3 regions of the Martinezella sp. CNPSo 3964 genome follow, and region 2 is predicted to be linked to each of the others. Evidence: riboswitches for the same ligand, from Rfam matches in the RefSeq annotation. Region 2 holds a riboswitch; each other region holds the start of a gene.

Region 1 (3,599 bases), on a different contig from region 2:
ATGCCGTCCTCCGGGCGCGATAGAGAATAATGGCGAAAGCCGGAGCCCCGAACAGCGCCGTGACCACACCGATCGGCAGGATCTGCTGGGGGATGATGACTCGCGAAATGATATCAGCGCCAACCATGAAGATGGCGCCGGCCAGAGCCGCCGCCGGCAGCAGCCGATCGTGGCTTGGACCGACGACGAAACGGGCGGCATGCGGGATGACCAATCCGACGAAGCCGATCGAGCCGACAATGCTGACGACCGCTGCCGTCATGAAGGCCGTCACGCCAAGCAGCACGATTTGCGCACGTCTGACCGCGATGCCGAGCGAGGCGGCCGCATCCGTGCCGAAGATGAAGGCATCGAGCACGCGGACATGCGCCATGCAGACGATAAAGCCGATGATGGCGACCGGCCCGGAAAGATAGACATCCGGCCAGCGCACGCCGCTGAGGGAACCGAGCAGCCAGAACATGACGCCCCTCGCCTGCTCGGCATTGGCCGAGGTGGTGACGATATAGGAGGTGAGCGCGTTGAAAAGCTGGGATCCGGCGACACCGCACAGGATGATGCGCTCGCTCGTGCCGCCGACACCCGCGGCCAGGAGACCGACGAAAAGGAAGGCGACGACCGCACCGATGAAGGCTCCGCCGGAAAGCCCCAGAATGCCGTAGCCGAGCCCGAGGATCATGATGCAGACCGCGCCGGTCGAAGCCCCCGCCGAAATGCCAAGCACATAGGGCTCGGCAAGCGGATTACGCAGCAGCGCCTGCAGGATCACACCGCTGAGCGCCAGCGCAGCACCCGTGCTTGCGGCAACCAGCGCCCGGCTCAGCCGATAATCCCAGACGATGCCCTGATGGATACGGCTGAGCTCGAAACTCGTTCCGAACATCCGGTTCGAGACCGCCTTGGCGGTGGTCGACAGCGGGATGGAAATCTCGCCGATCGACACCGCAAGGCTGATCATGAATGCCAGGATCATGATGGCAGCCACGGCAAGCACCAAATGCGTCCACCATGACCGACGTTGCGCAACGAGGCTCATATCTTACTGCGCCAGACCGAAGGACTTGATACCCTTGGCGAGGATTTCGATGCCATCGATGGTGCGGATAGTCGGGTTCATCGACTGCGCATCCATCATGACGAAATGCTTGTTCTTGACGGCGTCGAGCTGGCTGGTGACCGGGTCCTTCTCGAGGAAATCGACCTTGACCTTCGGATCGTCGGCCGCATAGCGGCGGCGGTCCATGGTGGCGATGACGATCACAGCCGGATTCGCCTGCGCGATGGTTTCCCATCCGACGAGCGGCCATTCTTCTTCGGTGGTCACGACGTTCCTGGCGCCGATTGTCTTCAGAATATAGGCCGGCGCGCTGTTCTTGCCGGCGATGAAGGCATCGCCGCTGACTTCCTTGCTGGAGAACCAGAAGACGATCGGCAGGTCCTTGGACTTTGCGCCTGAAATCGAGGCGACCGCGTCCGCTTCGCGCTTCTTCAGGTCCGCAATCAAGGCATCACCGCGATCCTTCGCGTCGAAGATCTCGGCGAGTTCGCCGATCTCCTTGTAGACCAGGTCCATCCTGAACAGTTCCTTGCGCACACCATCGCCGCCATCGGTATTGACCTTGGCGACGCAATCGGTCGGCGCGATGTAGGTGTTGATGCCCAGTTCTGAAAACTGTTCGCGCTTGCCGACGGAGCCCTGTGCGCCGACATGCCACTCGAATTCGGCGGCGACGAGATCCGGTTCCTTGCCGACGACGGATTCGAAGCTCGGATCATTGTCGGCAAGCCGCGGGATCTTGGCATTGGCTTCGACATATTGCGGCAACACCGGGCCGACCCAGACGGCCGTGCCGGCGATCTTGTCGGCCAGGCCAAGCGAGAGCAGGATCTCGGTCATGCCCTGGCCGATCGAAACGATCTTGGCCGGCGCCTTCTGGAAGGTCACCTTCTGCCCGCAATTATTGATTGTCAGGGGATATTGGGTGGCGGCGAAGCCGGAGGCGGCAAACCCGGTCAGCCCAAGTGCAAATGTGATGGTCGTCAAAAGATGGCGCATGAAAGATCTCGGCAGGATGAGGAAACTGGGCGGTGTCAGCACGATTACGCTGAGGAAGACCGCCGCCGGTTGCGAGGATCCCAATCAAGGCCGATAGAGGTCGGATAATGTCGAAGGCTCAGGTCAATCATTCTCTGTCCCTTCCGAGCATCCCCGCCCGGCTGATTGGATCGTGATCGACGGCAGGTCTCCTGGCTTGCGGATCTCTGACGATCATCTGCCTTCCCGCAAGCTTGGCTGCAGTGGCATGGCTTGAAGCCTCAGAAGCGAACCGGCAAGGTCGCTCCTGGATGATCGGCAATCCGCTTACAGTTGCGGGGGCAGCCACGGTCTAGGTCCCTCTTGGGTCGTCCTCACCGTGTTCCCTATTAATCCCCGCGGAGTCTTCCTTGGGGAACCGTCGCGTCCAGTTATTCCGGACTGCCCCTTCCCGTCAAGAACGCTTGGATAACAAAGAAGAAAGAGCACATCATGCTCGTCGCCGAAGGAGTGGCGCCCGGCCTATGCAGCCTCTGCCAGTTCCACGCGATTTCTTCCGCCGGCCTTTGCGCGGTAGAGTGCCTTATCGGCGGCCTCAAGCACATGTTTGAAATCCGTGGTCGGCTCAAGCGAGCAGGCAATACCGATGCTGACGGTGACGTGGACGGCTTCCTGCTCGAACATCAGGGTTGTACCCTCGATATCCTTGCGAATTTTCTCCGCAACGGCAGCCGCAGCCCGCGTATCGGTGTTCGGCAGCAACACGACGATCTCCTCACCGCCATAGCGGGCAGCAATGTCGGTCTTGCGCACGGTTTGCCGGATGACATCGGCCAACCGCGCCAAAACAGTGTCGCCAAAGGCATGGCCCCAGCTGTCGTTGATCTTCTTGAAGTGATCGATATCGAGCATGATGATCGAGAAAGGGATGCGCCGCGTGCCCGCTTCCTTGCTGCATCGATCGCCTTCGCGCTGCAGCACACGGCGGTTGGGAAGCCTTGTGAGCGGATCGAGGCTCGCTTCATTCTCCAGCGCACGCTGGATGCCGATGCGATATTGCTCCCGCTGCAGCAGGTCCGACAGCAGCATGACGCCGAGGATATTGACGATCGTCACCGGAAGGGTCGCCGAGATGAGAAGCGCGCGCGCAACCGCCCACGGCAGAAAGAAGAGAACCACCATGGATGAGCAGGTCGCCAGACCGAACAGAGCCGACCGCCTCCACCCTATACCGGTCCATTGCCGCGGCAGGAGGCTCAGCGCATAGCCCGCGATCGCGACGATCACGATGCCGGCAACGCCGCCAACCGCACCCATGCCGCCGACCATAAGCCGAAACAGACCCATCATCGCCGCAGCGACAATGGTTCCCAGAAGGCCACCATAGATCGGCGTAAGGACAAGGAGGATCGAACGGCCATCCTGAATGACACCCGGCATCCATTGTATCGGATCGCCCATCGACAGGATGCCGACAAGCCCGAACAGCAGTCCGACGGCCACGGATTTCAACGCACCGCGTTCAACGATCCGGATGACCCAGGAATAGGCATAGACGATGATC
Region 2 (3,599 bases):
GCTTGATAGCTTTCGCCTTCGGCTTCGTCTTCGAGGCCGCTGCCTTGCCTCCGGTCTTTGCCGCATTCAGAAGTGCGACGCGACGCTGGCGGTTCTGCTCGAGAGCCTGCCGGAAGCCGGCATCATGCTCTGCGTGATAGGCGAGATCATCGAGAAACTCAGCCACGTCCTTGATCGCGTCGACGACAACATAGCTCAATCCACGACCGGCGTTGACCGAGTCACGACCGACCGTCACGCCAAAGCCACCGGGAACACGCTGAAACCAAGTGGAGCGCCACTTCTTGAAACCTGCCGTGTCTCGCTCGTACTCCTCCAGATATGCCTTCTGTTCCGCTACTCGAGCACGAAATGTATCAACAACATTGCGTGCGCCAGCCTTCGGCTTATCAGCCTTTTTCGAAGTCCATTTCTCAAGAAAGTTTGCCATTGATCCGATCTCTTCAGGTTAGCGTTCTTTGTCAAGCCGCCGTTGCTTAGGAAGCGATGACGAAGCTCCTCCGCATGGATGCCCGCATATATGTAAAGGATAGATGTATAATGGCAACATAATACGTCATTATTATCGATAAATCGGCCTCTACAACCGCCTTTGGAGACCAGGCGCGCTCAAATTTTGCGAGTTTTCCGACCCGATTAGCCATTTCCAGACATGATCCGGAACTTCGGCAAGGCGTGCTGCGGCGCATACTTGCTCGAAATGTTCTATGGCGGCGCACAAACCTGCAGGTGTATCGACGAAGCAATTGATGCCGTCTCTGGCTTTTGCCGCCATTTTGTTGTCCGGCAAACTCATATGCGTTCACCGCTACAACACCGAGGGCAGAGATACCAACCTCCGCCCTCTGCCTGTATTCACCTCAGGATCACTCCGTGATCCTGTAAGTTCTTCTTTACTACGCCGCCTTCGTCAGCTCGCCGTGCGGATCGAGCACGAACTTCGTTGCAGCACCTTGATCGAAGCTCTCATATCCTTGTGCTGCATCTTCAAGAGAGATGATCTTGGCGTTGACAATATCGGCAATCGGCAACCTGTCGTGCAGGATTGCCTGCATGAGCTGGCGATTGTACTTCAGCACCGGCGTCTGCCCCGTATGGAAGGATTGCGCCTTCGCCCAGCCGAGACCAAAGCGCAGGGACAGGCTGCCTTGCTTTGCAGCATTGTCTGCGGCACCAGGATCCTCCGTCACATACAGTCCGGGTATGCCGATCGAACCAGCCGCTCGTGTAATCTCCATCATTTGATTGAGCACGATTGCCGGCTGTTCCCCGCCAGAATGACCACGCGCCTCGAAACCGACTGCATCGATCGCACTATCCACTTCATTGGTGCCGACGATCTCCGCGATCATATCGCCCAGACGATCGCTCTTGGAAAGATCGATGGGCTCGAAACCAACCTTGGCTGCATGTGCAAGCCGATCCTTGTTGAAGTCACCGATCATGACGACGGCGGCACCCAGGATACGAGCGGAAGCAGCAGCAGCCAGACCGACCGGTCCTGCACCTGCAACATAGACCGTGGAACCCACACCGACGCCTGCCCGAACAGCACCGTGAAAGCCTGTCGGCAGGATATCGGAAAGCATGGTCAGATCGCGGATCTTTGCCATGGCCTTGTCGCGATCGGGGAACTTCAGCAGGTTGAAATCCGCATAGGGCACCATGACATACCGCGCCTGGCCGCCGATCCAGCCGCCCATGTCGACATAACCGTAGGCACCGCCGGCGCGCGACGGATTGACCGTCAGGCAGACGCCGGTGTCCTGCGACTTGCAGCAACGGCAGCGGCCGCAGGCAACATTGAACGGGACGGAGACGATATCACCGACATCGAGCATCTCGACATCGATACCCTTTTCGATGATCTGCCCGGTGATCTCATGCCCGAGCACGAGGCCGGGCATCGCAGTCGTGCGGCCACGAACCATGTGCTGATCGGAACCGCAGATATTCGTGGAGATCACCTTTAGGATCACACCATGTTCGATGCGTCGGCCGTCCGGCGCCTCCAGCTTCGGATCGTCGATATCGCGCACTTCGACCCTGCCGGGCCGCATGTAGACCACGCCTCTGTTCCCAGTCATGCCATCTCCTCCTTGATTGAACGCTTGATGATTGCCCGAATGTCGGACCTCTTCGGATCGGCCCGCTCCTCAACGGGCTGAACGGCGGCAAAATCGGTCTCGGGAGCGGCAACTTTCGTGCCATCCAAGCCGGCGCATGCGTGACTGATGGGAAGCTGTGCGAGATTGAAACGGGGCTGATCTCAGGAAACCCCCATTCACCTCTCGATCGCCCACCGCGATCAGTCAAGCATGCCGTCAAGGCTGGTTTCCGGGCTTCGGACCTGTCCATTCGGATTTCCCGACACCTTCCCGGCACTTCTGCCAGTGGCATCGATCAGGACATTCGATCCGCTACCGTTGCGGGGGCAGCACCGGCCTGTGACCGGTTTCCCAATTATCCATCGGGACGCTTTCCGATGGCACCTTGAACATGTCCAGAAGATCACGGGAGGAGCCGTGTTGCGCATGAAAAAACGACATCGTCACCCAGCTGGGCGACATGAGATGCTTTCATTCCAGATGACGAGCCGCTGCCGGCAATCATGTCGTGGCAAAGGATGGAAGCGACCGTACAGCTTCTCGAATCGAGCCTGACCGACGCTATCTACACCGGCCAGGCTCAGAGATGATTAGGCTACCCGCTTCAAGGCATCGCCAAGCATGGAGACGATCGTTTCGATCTCAGCGCGCTCGATGATGAGCGGCGGAGAAAGCGCGATGATATCGCCGGTTACGCGGATCAGCAGGCCCTTCTGGAAGCAATCGACGAAGACGTCATAGGCGCGCGTGCCGGGAGCGCCATCGCGCGGCGCGAGTTCGACAGCGCCGACGAGGCCGAGATTGCGGATGTCGACCACATGCGGCAGGCCCTTCAGCGAATGCAGCGCATTCTGCCAGTCCTCGGCCAGCTCGGCTGCACGCGTCAACAGACCTTCTTCCTCGTAGATTTCCATGGTCGCCAGGCCGGCGGCGCAGGCGACAGGATGGCCGGAATAGGTATAGCCGTGGAAGAGCTCGATCTGGTTTTCTGGGCCGGTCATCAGGCCGTCATAGACCTTGCGGCTGGCAAAGACGGCGCCCATCGGTATCGTGCCGTTGGTGATGCCTTTTGCCGCCGTAACGAGATCGGGAACGACACCGAAATATTCCGTCGCGAACGGCGTGCCCAGACGGCCGAAGCCGGTGATGACTTCATCGAAGATCAAAAGGATGCCGTATTTGTCGGCGATGGCGCGCAACCGCTCCAGGTAGCCCTTCGGCGGCAGGACGACGCCGGCTGAACCGGACATCGGCTCGACAATGACTGCGGCGATCGTTTCAGCACCGTGCAGGGCGACCAGCCGCTCCAGATCCTCGGCAAGCTCGATGCCATGAGCCGGAAGGCCCTTGCTGAAGGCGTTGCGCTCGACGTCGAGCGTGTGGCGCATGTGGTCGGCGGGGATCTGCGGGAAGACACGACGATTGTTGACGAGACCGCCGACGGAAATGCCGCCGAAGCCGACACCGTGATAGCCCTTTTCACGGCCGATG
Region 3 (3,599 bases), on a different contig from region 2:
GGGCTTCGAATCTCCCGGCAGCGCCGCAATCATTGCACCCTGGCGCGCCGCACAGGCATGCAGCGCCTCCAGAGCATAGTGGAAATAGCTCGCGCCTCCGAGCGCCCGTACGATGATGAGCTTCGCATGCCGGGCCGTCCTGTCGATATAGGTATCGACGGACATCGGATGCTTGAGGCTCATCAGGCTCGCAAGTCGAAGGGAACGGCCGCCCTCGCCGTACGCTGCGGCAATCGCCGCAAGCTCGGTATCGGCGGCAGACAGAAAGAGGATATCGCCGGGCGACTGCCCGAGATCGATTGCCTCTTCGCCGTCGCTGATCGTTCCCTTCTGTGCCAGGAGGAGATGCATGGATTTCCCTTAGACCAGCGCTTCGATCGCCCTACGCACGACGGTCTCGTCCATCTCGTGCAGGCCGATCACCACAAGCCGTGTCGCGCGCGCTTCGCCCGGCGTCCAGGCGCGGTCGAAATAGGTGTCGATGCGGCTGCCGACGGCCTGCAGCTGCAGGCGCATGGGCTTACCGGGGACATCGACGAAGCCCTTGAGGCGCAGCACGTCATGCTCCGCGATCACGCCCTTCAGCGCATCGATGAATGCGGCCGGGTCGGCAATCGGGCCGAATTCGACGACGAAGCTGTCGAATTCGTCGTGGTCATGCGGCGTGCCATCCTCGTGCTCCAGCTCGTGATGGGATTTGCGGTTGACGATATCGTCTTCGGTGCCGATGCCGAGGCCGAGCAGGACGGCGGCTGGTACGTCGCCGTTCTTCGCCTCGATGATCGTCGGCTTGCGCACCGTGCGCGAGGCGACTTCGGCGCGGACGCGGCCGAGACCATCGACATCGATCAGATCGGTCTTGTTGAGCACGATCAGATCGGCGCAGGTCAGCTGGTCTTCGAAAAGCTCTTCGATCGGGCTTTCGTGATCGAGCGAGTCATCCTCGACACGGCGGGCTTCGACTGCGTCATGATCATCGGCGAAGCGGCCGGCGGCGACGGCGGCGCTATCGACCACGGTGATGACGCCGTCGACGGTAACATGCGTACGAATGTCCGGCCAGTTGAAGGCGGCGACCAATGGCTGCGGCAGAGCAAGGCCGGAGGTTTCGATGACAATGTGATCCGGACGCGCATCGCGCTCCAAAAGCTTCGTCATGGTCGGGATGAAATCGTCGGCGACGGTGCAGCAGATGCAGCCGTTGGTCAGCTCGATGATATCGTCTTCGGTGCAGTTCTCCGCGCCACAGCCCTTGAGTACGTCGCCGTCGACGCCGAGATCGCCGAACTCGTTGATGATCAAAGCGATCTTCTTGCCGCCGGCATTCTGCAGGAGGTTGCGGATCATCGTCGTCTTGCCGGCTCCCAGGAAGCCGGTGATGACGGTGGCGGGAATCTTTTCCTGGTTCATATTCATCAACCCTTCATTTTCAGCGGCAGCCCCGCTGCGATAAAATAAACTTCGGCACTCGCCGCCGCGACCATCTGGTGCAGGCGGCCGGCGTGGTCGCGAAACTCGCGCGCCATGCGATTTTCAGGCACGATTCCAAGGCCGACCTCGTTCGATACGAGAACGAGCCGTGATCGTGCGGTCGGCAGAAAGGCAGTCAGGCCAGCAAACTCCGCGACCATATCCCGCTCGGCCATCATCAGGTTGGTGACCCAGAGCGTCAGGCAGTCGATAAGCACTGCCCGCCCCTCGGCGTCGATGGCGGCGAGCTGCCCGACAAGGTCTATCGGCTCCTCATGCGTCTGCCATTGATCACCGCGGTCAGCGCGATGCTGGGCGATGCGCTCACGCATCTCGTCGTCCCACGCCTGCCCTGTCGCCACATAGTGACGTTCGAGGCCGGCATCCGAAATCAGGGATTCGGCAAATCTGGATTTGCCGGAACGCGCGCCCCCAAGGACGAAGACTGCTCGGGAAATTGAAGACGACATGCCTTATGCCCGCTCCCACGCAAAAGCGGAGGTCGGCAGCCTACAGCTGAAACCGGAAAAAGGGCGTCTACACGCCAAAAACTCATCTTGTGCCACGACAACCTCCGTGCTGGCAGCGGAACTCACGTTCCAGAACAGGCTCTGTGCCCGGCACGCATGGCAGGTCTCCTGGCTCGCGGATAAGGCGCCGCGACGGGGGCAGACCGAAACCGGTCGCCCCCGATCGTGCGCCAGCGGGTCTTTCTCGCCTTCCCAGCATCCATCATGAAAAGGCGGACGATTCGTAGAATGAGAGGCGTCCAGCCCCGGTTGATCATGATGCCACGCCAGTGGCTTTTTCGATTTGCGCCCGCCCCGCCCGGTTCGCCCCATGCGAACCATCGACGAAATAGACTTCAAACCGAACGAAAGACCCTGACCGCTCTACAGTCGCGGGGTCGGCTGTGATGAGAACGCCCGGCTTGGGTCCGTCCCGTCACATTCCCTTTTCATCCCATGCGGCAGATCGCCGCTCAGGAACCATTCGTTATGCCACAATGATTAGGCTTTCACTTAGTTCAAGTCAATCAAGGGCATGGATGCGACCTGCGCCATCCTGATTGCGAAATAGGTTGAAAATTCCCATAAAACCAACGGCTTTTTTGCCGTATTTCTTTGATGTTAGGAGTTTATAGAGGGTCAGCCCTCACATTCTAGCAAAAACGTACCGTTAGCTTCCCATGTTGCAGAAATTCCAACCGCGCCGCCTCGGCGTCTTCTCGGCCTTATTCGATCTTGGTCGGTTCAGGGCATTGCTGCGCCGTGGCGAATTGGGACTTGTTTTCGCTGGCGCGCTGGTGGGAATAGCTTCGGGCTGCGCCGTGACGGCGATGAGTTACATCTCGCGCAAACTTCACAGCGTCATCTATGGCATAACCGACTACGAGCGACTGAGTTCGGCGGCAATGGCGATTCCCGACAAATCGGTATTGTTCATCGCGCCGATCGCCGGCGGCATCATCCTCGGCATCATCCTTTATGTATTGTCGCGCACACGCAAAAAACCGATGGTCGACCCGATCGAAGCCAATGCCCTGCATGGCGGTCGCATGTCGCTCACCGACAGTATCATCGTCGCGGTGCAGAACCTAATCTCGAATGGATTCGGCGCGTCTGTCGGGCTTGAAGCAGGCTACACACAGCTCGCCGCCGGCATCGCCTCGAAATTCGGCTACAAGATGCAGATGCGTCGCGCGGATCTGCGCATGCTCGTCGGCTGCGGCGCTGCCGGCGCTATTGCCGCCGCATTCAATGCGCCGCTCACCGGTGCCTTCTACGCCTTCGAGCTGATCATCGGCAGCTATTCGATCCTCACGTTGACGCCCGTCGTCGTCTCGGCACTGATATCGACGATGATTGCAAGACTGCTTGCCGGCGATGACTTCGCCATCGACATCGATCACTTCGGTGCGATCGTCCCGGCGGACTATCTCCCGGCCATCCTGCTCGGCGCTTTCTGTGCCGGTATAGGCATCCTGATCATGCAGGGCGTTGCCTGGGTCGAGGAACTGGCACGCAAGAGTTCCATCGCGCCGCCCTTCCGGCCCGCACTGGGCGGCCTGGTCGTCGGAACACTGGCGCTGATCTCGCCGCAGGTTCTTTCGGCCGGCCATGGCGCAC

What was found. Region 2 has a riboswitch for cobalamin ahead of fdhA (formaldehyde dehydrogenase, glutathione-independent). Riboswitches for the same ligand answer to the same signal wherever they lie in the genome.
Region 1: linked by a shared signal. The riboswitch ahead of AC13Q5_RS19510 (ABC transporter substrate-binding protein) and the one ahead of fdhA (formaldehyde dehydrogenase, glutathione-independent) in region 2 are both predicted to bind cobalamin.
Region 3: linked by a shared signal. The riboswitch ahead of cobU (bifunctional adenosylcobinamide kinase/adenosylcobinamide-phosphate guanylyltransferase) and the one ahead of fdhA (formaldehyde dehydrogenase, glutathione-independent) in region 2 are both predicted to bind cobalamin.

The regions. Positions count from the first base shown of each region.
Region 1 covers NZ_JBXSOW010000006.1:95,495-99,093, reverse strand. The annotation lists gene AC13Q5_RS19515 (FecCD family ABC transporter permease) at 1-1,036, opposite strand, end outside; gene AC13Q5_RS19520 (ABC transporter ATP-binding protein) at 1-2, opposite strand, end outside; gene AC13Q5_RS19510 (ABC transporter substrate-binding protein) at 1,040-2,056, opposite strand; cobalamin riboswitch at 2,221-2,473, opposite strand; gene AC13Q5_RS19505 (GGDEF domain-containing protein) at 2,558-3,599, opposite strand, start outside.
Region 2 covers NZ_JBXSOW010000010.1:206,058-209,656, forward strand. The annotation lists gene AC13Q5_RS27165 (hypothetical protein) at 1-430, opposite strand, end outside; gene AC13Q5_RS27170 (hypothetical protein) at 581-796, opposite strand; gene fdhA (formaldehyde dehydrogenase, glutathione-independent) at 897-2,087, opposite strand; cobalamin riboswitch at 2,312-2,511, opposite strand; gene aptA (omega-aminotransferase AptA) at 2,699-3,599, opposite strand, start outside.
Region 3 covers NZ_JBXSOW010000017.1:77,828-81,426, forward strand. The annotation lists gene cobN (cobaltochelatase subunit CobN) at 1-351, opposite strand, end outside; gene cobW (cobalamin biosynthesis protein CobW) at 361-1,410, opposite strand; gene cobU (bifunctional adenosylcobinamide kinase/adenosylcobinamide-phosphate guanylyltransferase) at 1,416-1,940, opposite strand; cobalamin riboswitch at 2,082-2,479, opposite strand; gene AC13Q5_RS32690 (chloride channel protein) at 2,660-3,599, shown strand, end outside.